3 regions of the Rhodococcus sp. K11/5 genome follow, and region 3 is predicted to be linked to each of the others. Evidence: predicted binding sites of a transcription regulator. Region 3 holds the regulator's gene; each other region holds the start of a gene.

Region 1 (6,278 bases), 710 kb from region 3:
ATCGAGCACGAGTTGGCGACCATCACCGAGCTCGATTTTCCCGGCTACTTCCTGGTGGTCCACGACATCGTCGATTTCTGCAAGAGCCGTCGAATCCTCTGTCAGGGTCGAGGATCCGCGGCCAACTCCGCGGTGTGCTACGCCATCGGGATCACCAACGTCGATCCGGTACGCAACGGGCTGCTGTTCGAACGATTTCTGTCCGTGGAGCGGGACGGGCCGCCGGACATCGACGTCGACATCGAGTCGGATCGCCGCGAAGAGGCCATCCAACACGTCTACGCGAAGTACGGGCGGGATTACGCGGCGCAGGTCGCGAACGTGATCACCTATCGGGGCAAGTCGTCGGTTCGCGACATGGCGCGCGCACTCGGAGCCTCGCAGGGTCAACAGGATGCGTGGAGCAAGCAGATCACTCGGTGGTCGGGAATCGATCGGAACACCGACGAGGTGACCGGGATTCCGGAGCCTGTCCTGGATCTCGCGGCGCAGATCGAGAACTTTCCGCGTCATCTCGGAATTCACTCCGGGGGCATGGTGATCTGCGACCGGCCCATTGCCGACGTGTGCCCGGTGGAATGGGCCCGCATGGAGGGGCGAACTGTCCTGCAATGGGACAAGGACGATTGTGCCGCAGTGGGACTGGTCAAATTCGACATGCTCGGACTCGGCATGTTGTCGGCGCTGCGCTACATGATCGACCTCGTCGACGAGCACAAGGGGCTCACCGTCGATCTCGCCGAACTCGATCTCGGCGAGCCCGCCGTGTACGAGATGCTCCAGCGCGCCGATTCCGTCGGTGTCTTCCAGGTCGAGTCGCGGGCCCAGATGGCCACACTGCCACGGCTCAAACCGCGAGAGTTCTACGACCTGGTGGTGGAGGTCGCACTCATCAGACCCGGTCCCATTCAGGGTAATTCGGTGCACCCCTACGTCCGTCGACGCAACGGTCTGGAGCCGGTGACCTTCGACCACCCCTCGTTGGAGCGAGCGCTCGAGCGCACCCTCGGGGTGCCGCTCTTCCAGGAGCAGCTGATGCAGATGGCCGTGGACGTGGCCGGCTTCTCGGCGACCGAGGCCGACCAGTTGCGACGGGCCATGGGTTCGAAACGAAGCCCGGAGAAGATGAACCAGCTTCGTCAGCGGTTCTACGACGGGATGAAGAAGCTGCACGGTATCGAGGGGACGAAGGCGGACCGCATCTTCGACAAGCTGTATGCCTTCGCGAATTTCGGTTTTCCCGAGAGTCATTCGCAGAGTTTCGCGTCCCTGGTGTTCTATTCGTCGTGGTTCAAACTCCACCATCCGGCGGTGTTCTGCGCCGGTCTGCTCCGTGCTCAACCCATGGGCTTCTATTCGCCGCAGTCCCTCGTGGCCGATGCCCGACGGCACGGGGTGACCGTGCACGGTCCGGACGTGTCGCGAAGCCTCGCCCACGCGACCGTCGAAGCGGGCGGTATGGATGTGCGGCTGGGATTGGCCGAGGTGCGGGGCATCGGGACGGATCTGGCGGAGCAGATCGTGCGCGTTCGAGACGAGGGTGGCCCGTTCACATCGTTGCTCGATCTTACCGGGCGGGTGGAGCTTTCGGTACCGAGGGCGGAGTCCTTGGCGACGGCCGGTGCCCTGACCTGCTTCGGAGTGACGCGTCGGGAGGCCCTCTGGGCTGCCGGTGCCGCGGCGGGGGAGCGGCCCGACCGACTGCCGGGGCTGGGCGCGTCCGTACGAGCGCCGTCGCTGCCCGGCATGAGTTCGTGGGAATTGGCGGCGGCCGACATCTGGGCAACCGGAGTGTCGGCCGACAGCTATCCCACGCAGTTCCTGCGGAAGCAGTTGGACGAGATGGGCGTGGTTCCTGCCGACGGGCTGCTGGCGGTGGCGAACGGGGATCGAGTGTTGGTGGCAGGAGCCGTGACCCATCGTCAGCGTCCCGCGACTGCCGCCGGGGTCACGTTCATCAACCTCGAGGACGAGACGGGCATGATCAACGTGGTGTGCTCGGTGGGGTTGTGGGCCAAGTACCGCAGTCTGGCGCAGCTGTCGCAAGCGCTGTTCATTCGCGGAATCGTCCAGAACGCCGAGGGGGTGGTGACCTTGGTCGCCGATCGTCTCGATCCTCTCGATCTTCGAGTACTGCTGCGGTCCAGAGACTTTCGGTAGGTAGCACGAAGGACCCGATCACGTGCTCATGATCGGGTCGGCTCGTGACCTGTGCTCGGCCGAGCTACTCGAGGAAGTATCTCTCGGGGAAGAAGTAGTGGTTGGGTCGCCCGCGTCGGTCGGGGTCGAGGACGGCCGGTGGGTGCCACAGGGTCAGGCCGGCGTGGCGGTGTCCGGCGGGGGCTCTGGTGGTGGCCCACTGGTTGGGGGCGGTGCCGATGAGGCGGTGGTGCATCGGGCAGGCGAGGGTGAGGGTGTCGATGTCGGTGTAGCCGCCGTCGGCCCACTCGTGGGTGTGGTGGGCCTGGGTTCTCATGGCGGGTCGGGTGCAGCCGGGGAAGGTGCAGCCGCGTTCGCGGGCGAACAGGGCCAGACGCTGATCGGTGCTGGCGCAGCGTTTGCTGCGCAGTAGTTGCAGGGTGCGGCCGGAGGCGTCGTCGAACACCGCGAGGTACGGGTGCGAGGCCGACGCCAGTCGGATGAGGTCGCCGATGGACAGGGTGGTGCCGGTGGTGGGGGCGAGTCCGGCGGCGGCGGTGAGTTCGTCGATGCCGATGGTGGCGACGACGGTGGTGGGAAAGCCCCGGTGGGTGCCGAGGGTGCCGGAGGCCAGCACTTCTGCGAGGAGGTGTTTGAGGGCGTCGTGGCGTCGTTGCCCACCGGTGCGGAAATCCCGGCCGGCGCGATCCGCAGCAGCAGGGTCGGAGGCAGACTTCTCCCCTGGTACGGCCTCGGGGGTACCCGAGGCCCAGTCCAGGTCCAGCTCGAGGTCGAGGGTGGCGTCGTGACCGGCTCCGGCGTAGTCGGCGGCGTCGAGATCGTCGACAGGGCTGTCGACGTCGTCATCGTCGGTCTCGGCGGCGTCGTCAGGCACGGCAGGGCCGGCGGAGTCGTCAGCGTCGTCCATATCGCCCGCAGCGTCATCGACATCAGCGCGATCGGCGTCGGTTGCGGTCTCGTCGTCCGCGCCGTTCGCGCCGTCCGCGTCCGCGTCCGGTGTCTGTGTGGGGGGTTCGGCGGCGCCGGCCGGGAACCTCACCCCGTCGGTACCGGCATCGTCCTCGCCGGGCATGCAACGCCCCGGAGTGGACAGCGCCTCGAACGCCACCTCGAGCATCGCCCGCAGATGCGCATCGACACAGAAACTGCCCGTCGACATCCCGTCCACCCCCTGCGGGTCGAACCGGATGAACCGCTTCCGCGCGGCATCGTGGTCGTCGGGGGCGGCGCCGTCGGGGTCGAGCAACTCCAGGATCCGCTTCGCCGCCACCGCCAACTCGTCCGGGCGCACCCACCGGGCCAGGTCCACCAACTGCTTCTCCGCCTGATCACGCTGCCCCGGGTCCGTGCGAGCGGGCAGATCCCGATGGAACTTGCGGATCACCGCCACGTGCCCCGGATCGAGGACTCCTTCGCGGGAGGCTGCGGCGACGTGGGGCATCCGCGGGTCCACCGGATCGCCCGTCAGCGTCGTCCGGTCCGCGAGGTCGGCCGCGACGTGCAGGCGCAGGGCGGCATTGCGGGGAGTGACGCGCAGCAGATGCGCCAACGCCGACGGCGCACCCCCGGATCCCAGGGCGCCGACGACGTCGTCGAACCCGCCGCGTTCGACGACCTCGTGCAACCAGGTGTGCGAGGCCCCCACCAGGGTGCGGATCACCGTCTCCGCCCGCACCAGTACCGCGCGGGTGTCCGCGGCGGGCAGCGACCACGAATCGAGCGCCGCCACCGCCGACACCGCGGCTTCGAGGTCGGCGATCACCGCACCCGCCGCCGGGTCGGAGATCGCCGTCGACACCACCGGAACACCAGCAGCAGAACCAGCAGCATCGGAATCACCGGCAGCCGAGCCGTCCGGGCACGGCGAGGCCGGCGCCTCAGCCTCGGCTGCGTCGCTCACCCCCTGATCCTGCGGACCCCCCGGTTCCATACGTCCAGAGTAACCGACATATCGAACAAGTGTTCGATTACTTACTCCGAACGTAAAGGGTGCAGTTTGTGTCGAGGAACAACTCCATTCTGGCTGGCTAGCATGCACGTCATGCGAACACGATTGCTGGTGACGCTCTCGATTCTCGGCGCTCTTTTCCTGGCCGGATGCGCGGAGAACGAACCGGATCTGGGTCCGGGCACGGCCGTCGACGTCGTGGAACAACCAGGAACCGAAGCGATGCTCGATTCGGTCGGCCCCGCCGACGCACCCGCGCGCGGCCAGTTCTCGACGTCGGAGTCCTCGCGGCAGGACGTCGTCAACGGATTCCTCGCTGTCACCGTGGACGAACCGCAGGAAGTGGCCGACCGCGCTCAGGATGCGGTGAGTACACGAGGTGGCCGAGTCGATTCCCGGACGGACTCCCCGGCGGTCGAGGATCAGATCGCATCGAGCTCGCTGACACTGCGCATCCCGGTGGACGAACTCGACGCGACCCTGGTGGAACTCCGGGATCTCGGCACCGTGACGTCGTCGAGCCTCGATCGATCCGACGTGACGATGCAGAGCCAGGATCTCTCGGCTCGAATCGCGGCGCTGCAGGCAACCGTCGACCGGTTCCGAGAACTCCTCACCACAGCCGCGGACACCGCGGACCTCATCGCCATCGAAACGGCGTTGTCGGATCGACAGGGAGAACTCGACAGCCTGCGTTCCCAACAGCAATCGCTCGACGACCGGATCGAACTGGCGACGATCACGCTGCAACTCACGGCCACCGACCCCGACGAGGTGTCGTCCGGGGGAGTGACCGGCGCGATCGTGGACGGATGGAACGCGCTGCTGAGTGCTCTGGGCGCCGGGGTTCTCTTCATCGCCGCCGCGCTGCCCTGGCTCGCGTTCGTCGCCGTGCTGGTGGGAATCGTGATCGTCGTCCGAAAGATTCGGCGCCGCAGGGCGAAGGGTCAGACGCCGCCGGCGAAGCCGAGCTGACGCCACGCCTCGTAGACGACGACCGAGGCCGCATTGGCCAGGTTCATCGAGCGTCGTCCCTCGAGCATCGGAATGCGGATGCGATCGGTGACGCGAGGATCGTCGAGTACTTCGGGAGCCAGTCCGGTGGGCTCGGGACCGAACAGCAACACGTCCCCTTCCCGGTACTCGATCGAGGCGTAGGACGTCGTGGCGTGCGTGGTGAACGCGAACACCCGATCGGGTGCCAGCGCCTCCCACGCGGTCGCGAGGTCCGGGTGAACGGTCACCGAGGCCAGATCGTGGTAATCCAGCCCGGCTCGGCGCAGTTTCGGTTCGGACAGATCGAACCCGAGCGGCTCGATCAGATGCAGTTCGCAGCCGGTCCCGGCAACCAGACGTATGGCGTTGCCGGTGTTCTGCGGAATCCGGGGTTCATGAAACATCAGTCGAAACACCGCTTCACCCTGCCATGCGCCGCCGACGGACGCGGACGTGGGAAACTGGCCCCCGTGACCGCAACGCGACTGGACGGAAAGATCACCCGCGACGAGATGTTCGTGGACCTCACCGCGCGGGTCTCCGCGCTCCGGGAGAAAGGCATCGTCCCGGGACTGGGCACAGTCCTGGTGGGCGACGATCCCGGATCCGCCGCTTACGTCCGTGGCAAGCACAACGACTGCGCCAAGGTGGGAATCCACTCGATCCGCAAAGATCTGCCCGCGGATGTCACCTCGGACGAACTGGACGCGGTCATCGACGAACTGAATGCCGATCCCGCGTGCACCGGGTACATCGTGCAACTGCCTCTGCCGAAACATCTCGACGAGAACCGCGCCCTCGAGCGGGTGGATCCCGCCAAGGACGCCGACGGCTTGCACCCGGTGAACCTCGGACGTCTGGTTCTCGGAAAGGAATCGACGCTGCCGTGTACGCCGCGCGGGATCGTGCATCTCCTTCGGCGCTACGACGTTCCCATCGCCGGGGCGCACGTGGTTGTCGTGGGCCGCGGGGTCACGGTGGGGCGTCCGATGGGTCTCATTCTGACCCGACGCTCCGAGAACGCCACGGTCACCCTGTGCCACACGGGAACTCGTGACCTCGCGGCCGAGGTGCGTCGCGCCGACATCGTGATCGCCGGCGCCGGCGTTCCGAACCTGATCACCGCCGACATGGTCAAGCCCGGTGCGGCCGTCGTCGATGTCGGGGTCTCGCG
Region 2 (6,278 bases), 600 kb from region 3:
CGAACGCGGCCGACAGCGACGGCGAGGAGTCGCGCATGTCGTATCCCACCACCACACGATCGGCGCCTTCGGCACGCATCAACCGAGAGAAGGAGGCGCCGACGTCTCGAACGAAGTCGTCGTCGATCTGCTCTCCCACCACACCGCGGACGTCGTACGCCTTGATGACGGCATGAACCAGATCAGCTGGTCGGGCCACTTGCACACTCCTGAACGTCGTTGGCACACGGTCGCATTGCTCGTGCAGAGTGTAGTGCCCGGAGCGGTCGATCCTGCCGGGTACGCGCAACGACCGGTCGGCCGTCGCGGCAGCGAACCCGGTTTCGACGTGTCCGTCAGCCGGCGGGATCGGGCAGGACCCGAAGGTGGCCGCGCCGTCCGGTTCGGGCCGTCGGAACGGGCACCGAGCTCGGTCGGTCCGACGCCATCCGATCGCGCGGGACCGAGGTGGGCCGGGCAGAGCGAGGCAGGCTTCGGTCGCGTGACCCTGCCTCGCGCACTGCTTCGGCGAGAGCGGTGAGATCGTCGTCGTCGGGCGAGGTGGTGGTGAAGCCGCCCTCGTACTTCATCAGTTCCCAGCCCTTGGGGGCCGTGATGGAGGAACCGTGCACCTCGCACAGATCCCAGGAGTGTGGTTCGTCCACGGTCGCGAGCGGGCCGACGACGGCGGTGGAATCGGAGTAGACATAGGTGAGCGTGGCGACGGCGGGCCTGTTGCACCCCGGTCGGCAGCATGCGCGCACTGATCTCACGTGTCGCACAGTATCGCGTCCATCGGCGGATTCGGAACCCAACACGCCACCGCGCCTCCCGCGAGCGGTCGCACACACCCCGGACGTAGCATCGTCGCCGTGCCGTTCATCTCCCGTTCCCCGCGATCCGGTCCTCGCCGCGGACCGACGACGTCCCGGACCGCGGCACGACGCGGGCGTGGCATGCGCGGAACTCTGTTTCCGGACGGGGTACCGGCTCGCAAGTCTCGGGCCGAGAAGTTCGACGCCGCCGTCCTCGAAGCCTTCACCGACATCGACCGTCGGTGGCACGACCGGCTGACCAAGCTGGACATCGCGGTGGACGACGTTCCCAAGATCCGAGCGGTGAACCCGGAGTCGGTCAACTGGCCGCCGGAAGTCGTCGCCGAGGGTCCGGTCCCGCTCTCACGTCTGGTGCCGGCGGGAGTGGACACCACCGGAGCGACCACTCGCGCTCGCATCGTGTTGTTCCGCCGGCCCCTCGAGCGCCGCGCTCACGATTCGATCGAACTGACCGATCTGGTGCACGACGTGCTGGTCGAGCAGATCGCGACCTACCTCGGCGTGACACCGGACGTGGTCGACCCCGAACCGACGGACTGACCCCCGCTCACGCGAAAGGTCGGACGACGATCACGCCGCCCGACCCTCGTGCTCGAACTACGGTCAGATGATTCCGCGCTTGAGGCGCCGTCGCTCGCGCTCGGACAGTCCACCCCAGATACCGAAGCGTTCGTCGTGCGCGAGAGCGTATTCCAGACACTCGTCCTTCACCTCGCACCCGAGACAGATCCGCTTCGCTTCCCGCGTCGACCCGCCCTTCTCGGGAAAGAACGCCTCCGGGTCGGTCTGCGCGCAGAGGGCGCGCTCCTGCCACTGGTCCTCCATCTCGTCGAACATCTCGTCCATGTCGCGGACGAGGCTCAACTGTGGTGCGACCGTGGGGGTTCGGAGTGCCGACAGTGCGGGATCCTCGTCGACGGACGCCTCGGCTCCGTCCGCCTCGGCTCCGTCGTCGTGTTCGTCGCCCGACGCTGCATCGAGCACTTCCACCGCGGTCGGATCGTCGACCACGTGCGAGTCCTCGGATGCCTCCGGGTCGAGATCGAGCGTGGGCACTGTCTGTCGACCGAAGTCCTGGTGCTGTTCCGGCATCACTTCCGCCTCCTCACCTGTTCGAGCGCAGTTGTTGTCGGTCATGGGGATCGATGATCGACCGTGAAGCCGGATCGAAGAGCGAATCGTGAAGCGAGCCGAACGGCTCCGGCCGCACCCCGGTGAGGTGCGACATCGCCATCATGGGAACGCATGTTCGAACGACGGCGCGCTGCAAGCGATTCCGCCGTGCGAACCGGTAATGACATGACTGTGATTAGACACGCCACGGTGTGTCGCGGTCAAGCGGACGGGGGTTTTGCCAATACCATTCGCGCTCCGGAATTCCCGGACGACACGTCCGCACGGTGTTTCGTCCACGGACACGCCGACGGTGATCTGCGTCGCACCGGCCCGTGGACCGAGCGACGGCGACGCCGAGCGGAGTCGAGTCGGAGCCTAGGCTCTCGGGCATGAAGGTCACTGTTCTGGTCGGCGGAGTGGGCGGCGCCCGCTTCCTGCAGGGTCTGCGCGCCCTGCTCGGGGACGACGCGGAGATCACCGCACTGGTGAACGTCGGCGACGACGTCTGGATGCACGGTCTGCGCATCTGCCCCGACCTCGATACGTGCATGTACACCCTCGGTGACGGCATCGACACCGACCGCGGGTGGGGACGGCGCAACGAGACGTGGAGTGCGAAAGAGGAACTTGCGGCCTACGGGGCACAGCCGGACTGGTTCGGCCTCGGCGATCGCGACCTCGCCACGCACCTGATCCGCACCCAGATGTTGCGAACCGGCTATCCGCTGTCCGCGATCGTCGAGGCTCTGTGCGATCGCTGGAAGCCCGGGGTGCGCCTGCTGCCGGTCACGGACGATCGTTGCGAGACCCACGTGGTGATCACCGATCCGGCCGACGACACCGACAAGGCAGTGCACTTCCAGGAGTGGTGGGTGCGCCACCGGGCCGCTGTGAAGACTCACAGCTTCGCCTACATCGGAGCGGACGACGCCACGCCGGCACCCGGAGTCCTCGAGTCCGTGGAGAACGCCGACGCGGTGATCCTCGCGCCCTCGAATCCGGTCGTGAGCATCGGTGCGGTGCTCGCTGTGCCCGGAATGAGAGCCGCGCTCCGCACGACATCGGCCAAGGTGGTCGGTCTGTCCCCCGTCGTCGACGGACGTCCGTTGCGCGGCATGGCCGACGAGTGTCTTCAGGTGATCGGGGTGGACACGACCGCCGAAGCGATCGGTCGTCACTACGGGGCCCGCTCGGCAGCCGGGATCCTCGATGCCTGGCTCGTGCACACCACGGACACCGCCGACGTTCCGGGCGTGGACGTCCACTCGGTTCCGTTGATCATGGAGAACCCGGCCGTCACCGCGGAGATGGCCCGAGCGGCCCTGGTCGCGGCGGGGGCGATGTGAGCGACTCGATCACCGACCACGCTCCGGGAGGTTCTCTGGAGATCGTCCCGGTCGAGGGACTGCCGGAGTTCCGGCCGGGCGACGATCTCGCCGCCGCCGTCGCCGCGGCTGCGCCCTGGCTGCGCTCCGGCGACGTTCTCGTCGTCACCAGCAAGATCGTCTCGAAGGTCGAGGGACGATTGATCGCCGCCCCGCGCGACCCCGAGGCCAGGGACGCCGCCCGGCGCGTCCTCGTCGACCAGGAGGCGGTCCGCGTCGTCGCCCGACGCGGGCGCACCCTCATCACCGAGAACCGGCTCGGCATCGTGCAGGCCGCGTCCGGGATCGACGGCTCGAACGTCGACGGCGACGAACTCGCACTCCTGCCCGTCGACCCGGACGCCAGCGCGACGGCGCTGCGCAGCGCGCTCCGCGATCTCCTCGACGTCGACGTCGCGATCGTGGTGACCGACACCATGGGTCGAGCCTGGCGAAACGGGCAGACCGACAACGCCATCGGTTCGGCCGGGCTCACCGTCCTGCACGCCTACGCCGGTGGCCACGACGATCGCGGCAACGAGCTCCTGGTCACGGAGGTCGCCGTGGCGGACGAACTGGCCGCGGCCGGTGACCTGGTGAAGGGAAAGCTCGGTTCCGTGCCGATCGCCGTGGTCCGGGGCCTGTCCCCCGTCGACGACGGCTCGACCGCCCGTGATCTCGTGCGTCCCGGCGAGGACGATCTGTTCTGGCTCGGAACCGCCGAGGCCCTGCGCCGGGGAGCCGTGGACGCGGTGCGGGCTCGCCGGTCCGTTCGCTCGTTCACCGGCGACCCCGTCGACCCCGAGCAGATCCGTGCCGCCGTGGCGGACGCCGTCACCGCCCCCGCACCCCACCACTCGCGCCCGATGCGGTTCGTCGTCCTGCGCTCACCCGCCGTCCGCTCGGCACTGCTCGACGCGATGGCACGGAGGTGGAAACGTGATCTCGAGGCCGACGGCAAGAGCGCGGAATCGATCGCCGGACGCATCGCTCGCGGCGACATCCTGCGCACGGCCCCCGCGGTGGTACTGCCGTTCTTCGTCACCGACGAGGCCCACGAATACCCGGACGCCGCGCGCGCCGACGCCGAACTGTCCATGTTCACCGTCGCGGCCGGCGCCGCGGTCCAGGGCCTGCTGGTATCTCTCGCTGCCCGCGACCTCGGCAGCTGTTGGATCGGGTCCACCATCTTCGCCGCGGACGTCGTGCGCGACGTGCTCGACCTCCCCGCGTCCTGGCGTCCGGTGGGCGCCGTCGCGATCGGCCACCCGGCCGCGGACCCGTCGCCGCGTCCCGACCCCGACCTCTCGACGATCCTGATCGAGGTGTGACGGTAGCCGTGAGCACACAGTCTCTCCACCGATCCGCCCGAGAGTTGTTGCAGCGGTGGGACACCGACGACGCGATGGACGACTCCATGCGTCACACCATGCTCGCGTTTCTCGACAGCGCGCCGCGAGGGTGCCTTCGCGACAACGTCGCCGGCCACGTCACGGCCTCGGCGCTGGTTCTCGACGAGAGCGGCTGTCACGTGCTGCTCACCCTGCACCCACGGGTGGGGCGATGGCTGCAGCTGGGCGGACACTGCGAGGAGACCGACGAGACCGTGCGCGACGCCGCCCTACGCGAAGCACGCGAGGAGAGCGGGATCGAGGCGGCCACCCTGGAGCCGGGCCTGCTCTCGATCCACACGCACCCCATCACCTGCTCGCTGGGTGTGCCGACCCGGCACCTCGATCTCCGGTTCGTCGTCCGCGTGCCCGACGGTTCGCACATCGTGCGCAGCGCCGAATCGACCGACCTGCGGTGGTGGCCGGTCGACGAACTACCGGACGGACGCGCCGGGGCCGAGCGAGAGGCGTTGCGCGAGATGATCGATCGCGCGCACGCCCGGCCCTGACGGACGTCAGACGTCGGTCGAGAAGCGCACGCCTCCGTCGGGCAGCGTCACGCCGGGCCACACCCGGGCACCACGGAGCAGTTCGCACCGAGCACCGATGTTGGCTCCGTCGCCGATCACGGCATCGCGGATCAGGGCTCGGGGCCCGATGCGGGCTCCGAAGCCCAGGATGGACCGTTCCACGACGGCACCGGCCTCGACGACGGCACCGTCGAACAGGATCGCCCCGTCGAGACGCGCTCCCGCACCGACCTCGGCTCCGCGTCCGACGGCGGTACCGCCGATCAGCAGAGCCCCGGGCGCGACACCTGCGCTCGAATGCACCAACGATTCCCCCCGCGTGCCCTCGAGCGCGGGCGACGGGGCGATCCCGCGGACCAGATCGGCCGAGCCTCGGACGAAGTCCTCCGGCGTGCCCATGTCGCGCCAGTACGCGGCGTCGACGTGGCCGTACACGCGCTTGTCGGAGGCGAGCAGGGACGGAAACACCTCACGCTCGACGGACACCGGGCGGTCGGTCGCGATCGACTCGATGATCTCGCGCTTGAACACGTAGCACCCGGCGTTGATCTGGTCGGTGGGCGGATCCTGGGTCTTCTCGAGGAAGGCGGTCACCCGACCGTCCTCGTCGGTGGGAACGCAGCCGAACGCGCGGGGGTCGCCGACGCGCACCAGGTGCAACGTGACGTCCGCGTCCTTGTCCCGATGGGTGTCGAGCACCGCACGCAGGTCCGTGCCGCCGAGCACGTCCCCGTTGAACACCATGACGTTCTCGGCGCGCAACTGCGAGAACACGTTTCGGATTCCGCCGCCGGTGCCCATCGGTTCGACCTCGGTGACGTACACGAGTTCGAGCCCGAGAGCGCTGCCGTCACCGAAGTGCTCCTCGAAGACCTCCGCCTTGAACGACGTCCCGAGCACCACTCGTTCGATCCCCGCAGCCCGGATTCGGGCGAGAAGATGCGTCAGGAACGGCAGCCCGGCGGTGGGAAGCATCGGCTTGGGAGCGGACAAGGTCAGCGGACGAAGCCGAGTCCCCTTGCCGCCCACCAGAATCACCGCGTCGGTCGCCGAACCACTCAT
Region 3 (6,278 bases):
GTCACCCTCGTCTCGTCGCGCGCCGTCGTGGCGGAAACCGTCATCGATCGCAGCCGGTTCCTCGCGCGCCTCGTGCGCGTTCGCAGCGAATCGGAAGCGGCGACGGTGATCGCTGCGGTGAGAACCGAGTTCCCGGACGCCGGGCACCACTGCTGGGCGTTCGTCGTCGGCCCCGATTCCGAGAGTCGGCGGCAACGATCCTCCGACGACGGCGAGCCCGGCGGCACGGCGGGGATCCCGATGCTGGGTGTACTCGCCGGACACGATCTCGTCGACGTGGTCGCCGTGGTGAGCCGGTGGTTCGGCGGAGTGAAGTTGGGTGCGGGTGGGTTGGTGCGTGCCTACTCGGGAGCGGTGAGCGCGGCACTCGACCGTGCCGCGGTGGGGGAGTTGGTCCGCCGGGACGTCCTCGAGGTCGCACTGCCCCACGCCGACGCCGGACGCGTCGAGTCCCTGGTCCGCTCGGAGGGCTTCGTCGTCGACGATACGGCGTACGCGGAGGACGTTCGGTTCCGCCTCGTCGGTGACGAGGCTCGACTACGGGCGACGCTGGCCGCGGCGACCGGAGGGCGTGCGCGGGCGGACCTCGTCGGTCATCGCTGGGTTCTCGCGACACCAGCGTGACCCACCTGGTCACCTAATGCGCTCGCGCTGGTCATCGACGCTGATGGTGATGGGTCCTAGTCTCGAACGAGATACGCCGTACGCCCGATGAGGAGAGTCATGAAGCGCACGATTTTCGAGCCCGAGCACGATCTGTTCCGCAGCTCGTACAAGAAGTTCCTCGAGCAGCACGTCGCTCCGCACCACGCCCAGTGGGAAGAGCAGAACATCGTCGACCGCGGCGTGTGGATCGAAGCCGGCAAGCAGGGCTTCCTCGGTATGGCAGCTCCGGAGGAGTTCGGTGGCGGCGGAGTCGAGGATTTTCGGTACAACGCCATCGTGACCGAGGAGACCACCGCCGGTGGGTACAGCGGAATCGGCTTCACCTTGCACAACGATGTCACCGCCCCGTACTTCATCAACCTCACGAACGACGAGCAGAAGGGCCGCTGGCTTCCCGGTTTCTGCTCCGGCGAACTGATCTCGGCGATCGCCATGACCGAGCCCGGAACCGGTAGCGACCTGCAGGGCATCAAGACTCGTGCGGTCAAGGACGGCGACGACTGGGTCCTCAACGGCTCCAAGACGTTCATCACCAACGGCATCAACGCCGACCTGATCGTCGTCGTCGCGTGCACGGACCCGGACAAGGGTGCCCAGGGCTTCAGCCTGTTCGTCGTCGAGCGCGACATGCCCGGATTCGAGCGTGGGCGCAACCTCGACAAGATCGGCATGAAGGCCCAGGACACCGCGGAGCTCAGCTTCACCGATGTGCGGGTCCCCGCAGCCAACCTGCTCGGTGAAGAGGGCATGGGGTTCATCTACCTCATGCAGAACCTGCCGCAGGAGCGTCTGTCCATCGCCGTGGTCGCCGCGGCCGCGATGGAATCGGCGCTGAACATGACCATTCAGTACTGCAAGGATCGCAAGGCGTTCGGCAAGCCGATCGGCAAGTTCCAGAACACTCGTTTCGTGTTGGCCGAGCTGGCCACCGAGACCACTGCCGTGCGGATCATGGTGGACAAGTACATCGAGCAGCTCAACGCCGGCGACCTGAGTGTGCAGGAAGCCGCCATGGCCAAGTGGTGGACCACCGAGAACCAGGTCAAGCTCATCGACCGGTGCCTGCAGCTGCACGGTGGCTACGGCTACATGAAGGAGTACCCGATCGCCAAGGCGTACATGGACTCCCGCGTGCAGACCATCTACGGCGGCACGACCGAGATCATGAAGGAGATCATCGGTCGCGGTCTCGATCTGTAGGTCCGCACCCGAAACCACGAAACGCCGGCTCCCCGTTCGTGGGGAGCCGGCGTTTCGTCGTCGCAGAGAGTCTCAGAGCTTGCGCATGACCGTGACGACCTTGCCGAGGACCACGGCGTCGTTGCCGTCGATCGGTTCGAACAGCGGATTGTGGGGGAGCAGCCACACCTGACCGCCGGTCCGCTTGAACGTCTTGACCGTGGCCTCGCCGTCGATCATCGCGGCGACGATGTCGCCGTTGTCCGCCACGTTCTGTTGGCGAACGACCACCCAGTCACCGTCGCAGATCGCCGCGTCGATCATCGACTCGCCCACGACGCGGAGCAGGAACAGCGAACCCGAGCCGACGAGTTCACGCGGCAACGGGAAGACGTCCTCGACGGCCTGCTCGGCGAGGATGGGACCACCGGCGGCGATCCGGCCGAGGACCGGGACGAACGTGGGGGCGGGGAGCCGGTCGTCGGTCGACTCCTCCGGGGCATCGTCGACGACGGTGCCCGCAGCGGGCACGGGATCGCCGGTGGTGCTGGCGACCGTCTCGGCCGGACGCCCGTTCTCTCCCGGCATGCGCACATCGACGGCGCGGGGGCGGTTGGGATCCCGACGAAGAAAGCCCTTGCGTTCGAGCGTGCGCAACTGGTGAGCGACGGACGACGTGGAGTTCAGCCCCACCGCGTCACCGATCTCGCGGATGCTCGGCGGATATCCACGCTCGTCGACCGATGCGCGGATGACCTCCAGAACGCGACGCTGGCGTTCGGTGAGGGCACCGTCGATGTCGGTGACACCGTTCGCATCCGTCGGCTTGGTGGAACCGGGAGGCCGTCCGGCCTTGGCCCGTCCTCCCGACGAAGCGGGAGAGCTGTCGTCTTTCATCTGCGGCTACCTCCAAGGGTTCGAACGCTCTGCGGTGAAAACGCGGTGTGGGTGAAACGCGGGATGGTGAGTCGGGTGGTGTTGGTGCGACTGGTGTTGCACCCGTCTGCTCTGATGTCGAACCTAAACCGAAACGTGCTCGTGATCAAACACCTGTTCGATTCGTGTCGCGCGTTTCGTGGACCTTGTCGGACCCTCCTGGTATAAATCGAACATGCGTTCATTCGAACGCGTGAGCGAGGCGATGTTCGAACACCGACGGTGTTCGCCCAGCGTGCAGCTCACCGGCTTTCGAACAAGGAGTGGCTCGCGATGACTCGATCTGACCTGCTGACTGCCCGTACTGCCCGCACCGCAGGTGCCGAGACCGTCGCGGTGCGCCCTCTCACCTGGGCGAACGGGTCGAACATGCGAACGAGTTCCGGGCCGGCGTCGTCGGTTGCGGTACTCGATGCCCCGGCGCGGGAGTTGCGTCGTCGCAACGGTCGTCGCGAACCCGTGCGTCCCGACGCCGGTGCGGTCGAGTACGTGCGTCGCTCGCCGGGCGTGTCCCAGGCTCCGCACGAGGAGCGGGAAGGCTTCGGAATCGCCAAGGGCGTGGGTGTGGCGCTGATCACAGCAGTATCCGCGCTCGGCCTCGTCGGCCTCGCCAACGTCAGTGCCGGTGAGGTGCCCGCCCCGGCAGCGGTGTCGGTGCAGATGGACAACGTGCAGGCCGAGTACCCCGGTTTCGGCACCGGTCGCTGATCCCGCGGGAGGCGTCACCGGTACGGGCGTGCCCCACCGCGCGTGTCCCGGGTAGTGTTCTGCGCGAGCGGCAGTCCTCGACTGCCCCGCACGTCGCACTATCGAGGGGTGTCCCGATGCATTGCCCGTTCTGCCGACACCCGGATTCTCGCGTGGTCGATTCCCGCGAGGCCGACGAGGGTCAGGCGATTCGCCGTCGCCGATCGTGCCCCGAGTGCGGTCGACGGTTCACCACCGTGGAGACCGCGGTGCTCTCGGTGGTCAAGCGCAGCGGGGTCAGTGAGCCCTTCAGCCGCGAGAAGGTCATCCGCGGAGTTCGCCGCGCATGTCAGGGCCGTGACGTCGACAACGACGCCCTGGGTCTCCTCGCCCAGCAGGTCGAGGACACGGTGCGTGCGTCCGGTTCCGCCGAGATCCCCAGCAACGAGGTCGGCCTTGCCATCCTCGGGCCACTACGCGACCTCGACGAGGTCGCGTACCTCCGGTTCGCTTCCGTCTACCGCTCCTTCAGCAGTGCCGCCGACTTCGAGCGGGAGATCGACGACATGCGCGCACGGTCAGCGGGAAGTGCCGACGCGCCGTAGATCGTCGATAGCTTTGCGCACGCGCTTCTCCGAGATCGGATACGGCGTACCGAGAGCCTGAGCGAACAGATTGACGCGAAGTTCCTCGATCATCCAGGCGACGTCCCGCACTGCAGCCGTGTTCCGCTTCGGTTCGGGAATCGACGTCAACAGCCGTTGATAATCGTCGTACACCCGATCCAACACGTCCATGCCGGCCTGATCCCGGTTCGCACTCGACGGGAACGCCTCCAATCGGCGCGTCGCTGCCGTGAGGTACCGCGGCAGGTGGGGCAGTTGTGTCTCGCCCGTCTCGAACACGAACCCGGGGAACACGAGGTTGTCGAGTTGGTCCTGCACGTCGTCCGCCGCATCGCCGCGGGCACCGTCCAATACCAGGCGCAGGCGCGTCGTGGCCGCGAGGACGGGTTCCACCAGGCGCAGAATGGACGCCGTGCGGTTCGCCAACTGCGCTCGGACGGCCTTCTCCAGTTCTGCGAAGGCGTCGGGCGACGTCACGGGCCCACCGTTCACCATCATCAACTCGTCCGCGGCGAGGGTGCGGCAATCGTCGATCAGCGCTTCGAGGGTGCCGTGGGGAGTCTGCCCCAGGGCGAGCCGCTGAGCGGGTGTGCGGCCCGCGAGGAGCGGTCTCGGCGCCACCGGGATCGCGTCGAGAAGCAGCCGGCGAGTGCCTTCGCGCATCGACGCTCGTTGCGCAGCAGCCGATCCCAGCACGCGGACGGCGACGCCGTTCTTCTCCGGGACCAGCGCGGGATAACCGGTGACCGTCTGCTGATTCACCGTGCGGGTGACCGTGGCGGGCAACGTCCCGATCGTCTCGGATGTCCACCGCGTGGCGGGTCCCTTCTCGCTGTCGGCCGCGGCGGCCGACACGGCTTTCGCGGCCGCCGCACCGAGTGATCGGCGCAACGCCGACAGGGAGGTATCGCGCCCCAGCGGCTTTCCCGACGCGTCGACGGCGAGGAACGTCATCTTCAGGTGCCGCGGCAGGGACTGGGGAGCGAAGTCCGTCGGTGCGATGGGCACCGCCCCCATGCGGGTCAGCTCCCGAGAGAGTGCGAACACCAGGGGTTCGGTGCGCGGTTTCATCGCCGCGACCGCCGCTGCCGCGTGGTCCGGCGCGGGAACGACGTTGCGGCGCAGTTCCTTCGGGAGCGTCTTGATCAACGCGGTCACCAGCTCCTGGCGCATTCCGGGCACCAGCCAGTCGAACCCGACGTCGGAGACCTGCGACAGCAGCGCGATGGGGACGACGATGGTGACACCGTCGTCCTCGGTGCCCGGTTCGAATTGATAGCGGAGCGAGAACTGCAGTTCTCCCTGCCGCCACGCATCGGGATAGGCACCGCCGAGTACGTCGGCGGCGTCCGGATTGACCACGGTGGTGCGGTCGAAGTCGAGCTGGTGGGGCGCGGTGCGCGAGGCTTTCTTCCACCAGCGGTCGAAGTGGCGCGCCGAGACGACCGTGTCCGGTACTCGCTCGTCGTAGAAGTCGAAGAGGGTGTCGTCGTCGACCACGATGTCGCGGCGTCGGGCCCGATTCTCCAATTCCTCGGCGTCGCTGCGCAATTCCTGGTTGCGGTGGAAGAACGCATGGTGTGTCTTCCATTCCCCCTGTACCAGGGCATGGCGAAGGAACAGATCCCGCGATACCTCCGCGTCGATGGTGCTGTAGGTGACGGGGCGTTTCGCGACGAGGGGAAGTCCGTACAGCGTGACCCGCTCGTACGCCATGGCCACCTCACGCTTGGTGGACCAGTGCGGCTCGGAGTGGATCCGCTTGATGAGGTGAGGTGCCAGCTTCTCGGCCCACTCGGGCTCGATCCGGGCGCCCATGCGAGCCCAGAGCCGACTGGTCTCCACGAGCTCGGCCGCCATGATCCATTGCGGCGGTTTGCGAAACAGTGACGAACCGGGGAACACCGCGAACTTGCTGCTCCGGGCACCGGTGAATTCCTTCTTGTCGCCGTCTCGCAGTCCGATGTGCGAGAGGAGGCCGGACAGCAGGGCCTGGTGGATGGTGTTCCGATCGGCCGCGGTGTCGGTGGCGTCGGGAACGGTCCACCTCAGTCCGCGGGTGATCTGGCGCAGCTGGCCGTGGAGGTCCTGCCATTCCCGGATGCGGAGGTAGTGCAGGAACTCCGACTTGCACAGACGACGGAACTGGTTGGAGGACAGCTCCGATCGCTTGTCACCGAGGTA

Evidence for each region. Region 3 encodes LexA, which represses DNA repair genes until DNA is damaged. Its sites were predicted from a motif close to CGAACANNTGTTCG; they were not measured.
Region 1: ACY466_RS08990 (HNH endonuclease signature motif containing protein) is a predicted target of LexA. The motif match lies at 4,113-4,126, and genes of this name have one in related genera.
Region 2: cofD (2-phospho-L-lactate transferase) is a predicted target of LexA. The motif match lies at 2,054-2,067, and genes of this name have one in related genera.

Annotation. Positions count from the first base shown of each region.
Region 1 is NZ_CM143721.1:1,862,692-1,868,969, forward strand. It holds gene ACY466_RS08985 (error-prone DNA polymerase) at 1-2,160, shown strand, start outside; gene ACY466_RS08990 (HNH endonuclease signature motif containing protein) at 2,225-4,060, opposite strand; gene ACY466_RS08995 (DUF4349 domain-containing protein) at 4,202-5,083, shown strand; gene ACY466_RS09000 (tRNA (cytidine(34)-2'-O)-methyltransferase) at 5,056-5,520, opposite strand; gene ACY466_RS09005 (bifunctional methylenetetrahydrofolate dehydrogenase/methenyltetrahydrofolate cyclohydrolase) at 5,575-6,278, shown strand, end outside.
Region 2 is NZ_CM143721.1:1,973,716-1,979,993, reverse strand. It holds gene ACY466_RS09525 (phosphomannomutase/phosphoglucomutase) at 1-199, opposite strand, end outside; gene ACY466_RS09520 (DUF3499 domain-containing protein) at 336-752, opposite strand; gene ACY466_RS09515 (metallopeptidase family protein) at 936-1,355, shown strand; gene ACY466_RS09510 (WhiB family transcriptional regulator) at 1,419-1,661, opposite strand; gene cofD (2-phospho-L-lactate transferase) at 2,321-3,277, shown strand; gene ACY466_RS09500 (coenzyme F420-0:L-glutamate ligase) at 3,274-4,626, shown strand; gene ACY466_RS09495 (NUDIX hydrolase) at 4,635-5,195, shown strand; gene manB (mannose-1-phosphate guanylyltransferase) at 5,202-6,278, opposite strand; gene ACY466_RS09485 (glycosyltransferase family 2 protein) at 6,275-6,278, opposite strand, start outside.
Region 3 is NZ_CM143721.1:2,574,531-2,580,808, reverse strand. It holds gene ACY466_RS12180 (IMPACT family protein) at 1-624, shown strand, start outside; gene ACY466_RS12175 (acyl-CoA dehydrogenase family protein) at 724-1,866, shown strand; gene lexA (transcriptional repressor LexA) at 1,939-2,742, opposite strand; gene ACY466_RS12165 (hypothetical protein) at 3,055-3,489, shown strand; gene nrdR (transcriptional regulator NrdR) at 3,606-4,073, shown strand; gene hrpA (ATP-dependent RNA helicase HrpA) at 4,047-6,278, opposite strand, start outside.